Linked DNA regions of Larkinella insperata. The main gene of each other region encodes a partner of the protein of the gene in region 2 in a complex. Links are inferred from orthologs where the notes say so. Each region holds a gene or a part of one and is shown on either strand. Other genes may lie near its edges.

Region 1 (3,240 bases), 470 kb from region 2 along the record:
CGCCGAAGTTGTGAATGAGGCCCTGGACAATGGAAAACGAGTTTGCGCCATTGGTACTACCTCACTCAAGGCGATCGAATCGTCGGTATCGGCCAATGGGCGGTTGAAACCCGTCGAAGGCTGGACCGACCGGTTTATTTTTCCGCCCTACGACTTTAAAATCGCCAACGCCCTGTTGACCAATTTCCACCTGCCCGAGTCCATTCTGATCATGATGACCAGTGCCTTCGGTGGGTATGACCTCGTTAAGCAGGCTTACGAAGTGGCTATTCAGGAGAAATACAAATTCTTCAGCTACGGCGATGCGATGCTGATTCTCTAATAAGACCAGAGAAAATAGACAAGGGATAAAAGACGGCTTTCTGCGGGTCTTTTGTCTCTTGTCTTTTCTGTTTATTGTCCAGTATGAAAAACCGTTTTGCGATACTTGTCGCCGGAGGGAACGGCAGCCGGATGGGACTAAATGCGCCGAAGCAATTTCTGCCCGTTGGCGGTTTACCCATTCTGATGCACACCATCCGACGCTTTCGGTCCTACAGCCCCAATCTGGAAATTATCGTGGTATTGCCCGCGGCCCAGTTGCCAGTTTGGGAGGAGCTTTGCCAGCAGTACCAGTTTGGAGAGCTAATTACACTGATTCCAGGCGGACAAACCCGGTTTCAGTCGGTTCGTAACGGGTTACAATTCATTCAGGCCGAAGACGGTCTCGTTGCCGTTCACGATGGCGTTCGCCCGTTTGTTACCACGGCGATCATTCGCAATAGCTTTGAAACCGCCGAACGTACGGGCAGTGCCGTTACCTGCGTTCCGTTGAAGGATTCGGCCCGGCTGGTTCACCCGGATGGTCGTAGTCAGGCCGTCGACCGCACCAGTTACCGGCTGGTACAGACCCCGCAGACATTCCAGCTACCCCTCTTCAGAAGGGCCTTTCAGGTGGAAGAACAACCGTTTTTCACGGATTGCGCCAGCGTTGTTGAGTATGCCGGTTTTCCGGTTACGCTCATCGACGGCTCTTACGACAACATTAAAATTACCACGCCGGAAGATTTAGAAATTGCTGAACAGAAAATCCGATCCGCCCGCTGATGCGCCGACTGCCGCCCGACCACTACATTACCGGTATTCGAGCCGGTGACCGACTGGTACTAAGCCGGGCTATTACGTTGGTTGAAAGTCAGTTGGATAGCGATCAGGCGTTGGCCTTACAGGTACTGGAGGCCGTTTTGCCCCAAACCGGCTACTCAATCCGAATTGGTGTGACGGGCGTTCCGGGTGTGGGTAAAAGTACGTTTATCGAAGCGTTTGGCAAGCACCTGACTTCGTTGGGAAAAAAGATTGCCGTTCTGGCCATTGACCCCAGCAGCCAGCGATCTCACGGCAGTATCTTAGGCGATAAAACCCGGATGGAAACCCTGTCGATGGACCCGCTGGCTTACATTCGCCCTTCGCCCTCGGGCGGCTCGTCGGGGGGCGTGGGCAACAAAACCCGCGAGACGATGCTGCTCTGTGAAGCGGCTGGCTTTGATGTTATTCTGGTTGAAACGGTGGGCGTCGGGCAATCCGAAACCGTGGTTCACGGGATGGTGGATTTTTTCCTGCTGCTGATGCTGGCCGGAGCCGGTGACGAACTTCAGGGCCTGAAACGTGGCATCATGGAACTGGCCGATGCCGTTGCCATTACTAAAGCCGACGGCGACAACGCGGCCGCGGCCGAACGCGCCCGGATGGAATACCAGAACGCCCTGCACCTTTTCCCGCCTGCCCCGTCGCAGTGGGCCCCGCCCGTACTGACTTGCTCGGCGCTTCAGAATCGGGGAATCGGAGAGCTCTGGCAGCTTATTATAGAACACCAGACGCGGCTCACCCAGAACGGTTTTCGCGACCGTAACCGCCAGCAGCAAAATCTCGACTGGCTTCACCGCACCATCCATCAGCAGCTCGAAACCCGTTTTTATCAACAGCCCGGTATGCCGGAGCACCTGGCCAAACTGGAAAAGCAGGTCCAGAAAGGCGAAATCTTGCCGCTGCAGGCCGCCAAGCTCCTGTTAGCGTCGTGGCGTTGAAACGAATTCATCCGGCTTTGTCCTGTCATGAGCTTAGCTCCTTAGTTAGTGATGAGGACTGAAAGCTGTACACCAGGCCGGTTAACGATACCAAAGCCGTAATGATGTAGAACAATAAACTGACCGCTACGGCGGCATCGGCGGGTACTGCCAGCCACTGGGCACCCAGCAAAAACGTCAGTTCCCGCGCGCCGGCTCCGCCAATCGTGAAAGGAATGGTGGCCACCACGGACGAAATCAGGAAAATCAGCAGGTAGGTTTCTGGTCTCCCTGCCGCTTCAACGGCCCGTAGTAACGCCAGAATCTGGAGCATCTGTAAGCCCTGCACCAGTACCGACCAGCCGACGGCCCGCTCGAAAGCCGGGGAAAACGACGGCATAACCCGCCCTAAGAGCCACTTGGCCCCCCAGTGCACAATCGGTATGCCCGCCAGCCAGAACCAGCCTGCCTCTCTCCCCACCCAAACCGACACCTCGGGCACTAGTACGGCAAACACCAGTACGGCGTAAATCAGCGGCAGCAGACCGATCAGCCGGTCTAGAAGCGTGGCTCCAATCAGGGCTTTCACCGGGGTTCCGGTCAGGCGATTTAACAGATAAACCTTATACCCGTCTCCGCCGATGCCACCGGGCAGAAACAGGTTATAATACATACCCAGCCAATACAGTTTCAGGTTGGCCTGACGGCGAATGGACAAGCCAAGCTGCTCAAACAACCGTAGTAACCGCTCCGCCGAAGCCACTTTTGAAAGCACAAACAGAGCCGCTGCTCCCAGTAGCCACGCCGGATGTACCCGCGTTATTACCTCCCAAACCCGGTCCGGTTCAATCTTGCGGAATACCAGCCATAACGAAAGGAGGGATAACGCAATTTTGACGGCGGTTTTTACAAATTTTGGCATGAGTAAAACGCTTTATACCAGCTCCGATTTATAGATCCGCCGGATTTTATACGGTTTTTTATCCTGCGACTCGTAATAGGTTCTCATTTGCAGCTCCGTCATGATACCAAAGGTAATTAACTGGATACCAGCTAGTACCAAAATGGTTCCGAGAATCAGCAGTGGACGGCCCCAGATGTCGTGGCCCAGCAGCTTCTGGAAGAGCAGGTAGCCGTTGATCAATAGTCCCACGGCCAGCGCCATCAGCCCCCAGCTTCCGAAAAGATGCATCGGTTT
Region 2 (3,255 bases):
GAAGCGCATCTGGACAAAACGCTCGATCCGGCGGCCGGTTCGTATTACCTCGAAACGCTGACGCATCAGTTGGCCGAATCGGCCTGGGCGCTGTTCCTGGCGGTGGAAGATCGGGGTGGTTTGCAAAAAGCGTTTGAGCAGGGCCTCCTTCGGGACGAGATCGAAAAATCCTACCAGGCTAGCCTTGAAGCCGTTAAAAACGGCCGGGTTCTGGTGGGCGTCACGAAGTTTCGAACGGATGAAGGATTAGCCACCCCGCCCGGCCGTCAGCCCGACGAAATGCCGGACTCCCTCCCGGTTTTACCCGAACGCCGGTTAGCGGCAGCTTTCGAATAAACTCAATCTGCAACCATTATGCGCCCAGATTTCAGGACCACACCCCCGCAACCCGAAGCCGACCCGTCTCCCGGTACTCCGTCGACCCGCTCCGTCGTGACCGCCGAAGGCATCCGAATTAAACCGCAGTATGGCCCCGAAGATCTCGCCCAGGCTCAGCACCTGGGTTCGGTGGCCGGCATTCCGCCGTTCCTGCGTGGCCCCTACAGCAGTATGTACCTCACGCAGCCCTGGACCATTCGGCAGTACGCCGGTTTTTCAACCGCCGAAGCATCCAACGCATTTTACCGCCGGAATCTGGCAGCCGGGCAGAAAGGACTCTCCGTGGCGTTCGATCTGGCAACGCACCGGGGCTACGATTCCGATCATCCGCGGGTAGTCGGTGATGTAGGAAAAGCCGGGGTTGCCATCGACACCGTCGAAGACATGAAGGTTCTGTTCGACCAGATTCCGCTTGATCAGATGTCCGTCTCGATGACGATGAACGGCGCGGTCATTCCGATTATGGCGTTTTACATCGTGGCCGCCGAGGAGCAGGGCATCCGGCCGGAGCAGTTGTCGGGCACGATTCAGAACGATATTCTGAAGGAGTTTATGGTGCGCAACACCTACATCTACCCCCCCGAGCCGTCCATGCGGATCATTGGCGACATTTTTGCCTACACGAGCCGCTACATGCCGAAGTTCAACTCCATCAGCATCAGCGGTTACCACATGCACGAAGCGGGTGCTCCGGCGCAACTGGAACTGGCCTATACCCTGGCCGACGGCCTGGAATACATCCGAACGGGTTTGAAGGCCGGCATGAGCATTGACGAGTTTGCGCCCCGGTTGTCTTTTTTCTGGGGCATCGGCATGAACCACTTCATGGAAATTGCCAAGATGCGGGCCGCCCGGGTTCTCTGGGCCGCTCTGGTCAAGCCGTTTCACCCAAAAAACCCAAAGTCGCTGGCGCTGCGGACGCATTGCCAGACCAGCGGGTACAGCCTGACCGAGCAGGACCCGTTCAACAACGTAGCCCGGACCTGCGTGGAAGCCCTGGCGGCCGTGCTGGGGCACACCCAATCGCTGCACACCAACTCCCTGGACGAAGCCATCGCGCTGCCCACCGACTTCTCGGCCCGGATTGCCCGCAACACGCAGCTTTATCTGCAACACGAAACCGACGTTACCGCCGTGGTCGATCCGTGGGGCGGTTCTTATTACGTTGAGTACCTGACGGATCAGTTGATTCAGAAAGCCTGGGCGTTGATTCAGGAGGTGGAAACACTCGGCGGCATGACCAAAGCCATCGAAACCGGTCTGCCGAAGCTGCGCATTGAAGAAGCTGCGGCCCGCAAACAGGCCCGGATCGACGCGGGCAAAGACGTGATTGTGGGCGTCAACCAATACCGTTCCGAATCAGAAACCGCGCTCGAACTGCTGGAAGTCGACAATCAGGCCGTTCGGGAAGCCCAGATCCGGAGCATCAACGACGTTAAAGCCGGGCGAAACCCGGATCAGGTAGAGGCCGCGTTGGCCGCCATCACGGAAGCTGCCCGTCGAACCGCCGAACCGTCGGCTCCCGGATTTACCAACAACCTGCTGGCTCTTGCCATCGAAGCCGCCCGGCGCCGGGCCACTTTAGGAGAAATTTCGTACGCTATGGAAAAAGCCGTTGGCCGTCACAAAGCCACCATTCGGGCCGTATCGGGCATTTACTCAGCGGAGGTTTCCGACGACGAAAACTTCCGGCTGGCCCGCCAGCTAACCGACCGTTTTGCTGAATACGACGGCCGTCGCCCCCGTATCCTGGTCGCCAAAATGGGGCAGGATGGTCACGACCGGGGCGCTAAAGTCATTGCTACGAGCTTTGCCGATCTGGGTTTCGATGTGGATATGGGGCCGTTGTTTCAGACGCCCGCGGAAGTGGCCCGTCAGGCGGCCGAAAACGATGTCCATATTGTCGGGGTGTCGAGCCTGGCCGCCGGACACAAAACGCTGGTACCGCAACTGATCGACGAGCTGCGAAAAATTGGCCGCGACGACATTCTGGTCATTGCCGGGGGCGTCATTCCAGCCCAGGATTATCAGTTTCTGTACGATGCGGGGGTCAAAGGCGTCTTCGGTCCCGGAACGGTCATTTCGGTAGCGGCCCAAAAAATCCTGAAAGAGTTGATGCCGGAATTGGACAAGGGTTAAACGACAAATACGATGGTATGGCAGGAAGCCTGACAGGGTAAGGCACTGGTTTGTTTTCTGCAGATCTGTGTTTACTGTCCGGTGCTCGGGAAACGACGTACGCGGGTTTTGTTTAATTCGTGCACAGGGGCAAAACGCCCTACTCCCGGATTGGGAAAATGTTTAGCTGCTTCTCCAGGTCGGTGATGGCGTGCTCCAGTTCGCTGTCGTCGGGCGTAACGGGCAACCAGAACGGTTTTGAACTATCGTCGTACCAGTCCGGCGTCGCTTCCTGGTCAAGTTTAATTCCAAACAGGTAACCATTCATCTCGTTGGAGGCATACTGGAAACCCAGACACGGTTCTACAAAAGACAACCGGGGCGACAACTGCCGCTGAGACACCACCGAACGCATCCATTGAATCAGCAGTTCTACTTCCCAGGTTGACAACAGGGGTGCTGTTGTGGTGTATTCCTTATTCCGGTAGCGGGTTTTCAGACTGATCAACAGCCAGTTACGATCCATAAAGTGCTGTGAATCGCTGTACTCGTAATCCAGAATATTCAGTTCAAAAGAAGAATCAGGACCAGTTAGTTTCATGGGTTAGAAGATCAACCGAACTGCCGTAAACAGGTCGCATTGGAAAACTATAAAATCTCGTGGAATCAGTTGGCACGGGGCAGCTATAGCAAATGGAAACAGAGGCAGCAGAAAAATCTGGTCGTCAGCGTTTTATTCGATAGCCTTTTTGGACGCTC

Evidence for each region.
Region 1: the proteins of scpA (region 2) and meaB are in contact, whole or in part, in a crystal structure (PDB 8DPB), measured with the Methylorubrum extorquens proteins. The link is inferred for Larkinella insperata from one-to-one orthologs. Residues at the interface, in SOR27001.1 of Methylorubrum extorquens: Glu577, Glu578, Asn579, Asp580, Gly581, Arg582, Arg583, Arg585, His596, Ala604, Ser605, Ala608, Asp609, Gly611, Phe612, Asp613, Val614, Asp615, Ile616, Gly617, Pro618, Leu619, Glu625, Arg628, Gln629, Val631, Glu632, Asn633, Asp634, Glu661; in SOR26638.1 of Methylorubrum extorquens: Arg20, Ala21, Ala24, Arg25, Thr28, Ser32, Arg33, Arg34, His37, Thr98, Gly99, Gly100, Ser101, Ile102, Leu103, Lys106, Thr107, Ala110, Ala113, Ile114, Asp115, Arg116, Ala118, Phe119, Ile120, Arg121, Pro122, Pro124.

What each region holds. Positions count from the first base shown.
Region 1 is NZ_CP110973.1:4,078,471-4,081,710, reverse strand. What follows is about bases 153-3,072. They hold meaB (methylmalonyl Co-A mutase-associated GTPase MeaB), read left to right. Parts: upstream 153-1,082; coding sequence 1,083-2,063; downstream 2,064-3,072. Other genes in these bases: OQ371_RS16380 (glycosyltransferase family 2 protein), read right to left, coding at 2,977-3,072; OQ371_RS16385 (lysylphosphatidylglycerol synthase transmembrane domain-containing protein), read right to left, coding at 2,089-2,964; OQ371_RS16395 (2-C-methyl-D-erythritol 4-phosphate cytidylyltransferase), read left to right, coding at 406-1,086; queA (tRNA preQ1(34) S-adenosylmethionine ribosyltransferase-isomerase QueA), read left to right, coding at 153-322. Also shown: more of queA, read left to right, coding at 1-152; more of OQ371_RS16380, read right to left, coding at 3,073-3,240. UniProt on the Escherichia coli protein: Binds and hydrolyzes GTP. Likely functions as a G-protein chaperone that assists AdoCbl cofactor delivery to the methylmalonyl-CoA mutase (MCM) ScpA and reactivation of the enzyme during catalysis.
Region 2 is NZ_CP110973.1:3,609,638-3,612,892, reverse strand. The notes cover bases 1-2,935. They hold scpA (methylmalonyl-CoA mutase), read left to right. Parts: upstream 1-354; coding sequence 355-2,517; downstream 2,518-2,935. Other genes in these bases: OQ371_RS14480 (WapI family immunity protein), read right to left, coding at 2,657-2,935; OQ371_RS14490 (methylmalonyl-CoA mutase family protein), read left to right, coding at 1-336. Also shown: more of OQ371_RS14480, read right to left, coding at 2,936-3,097. UniProt on the Escherichia coli protein: Catalyzes the interconversion of succinyl-CoA and methylmalonyl-CoA. Could be part of a pathway that converts succinate to propionate.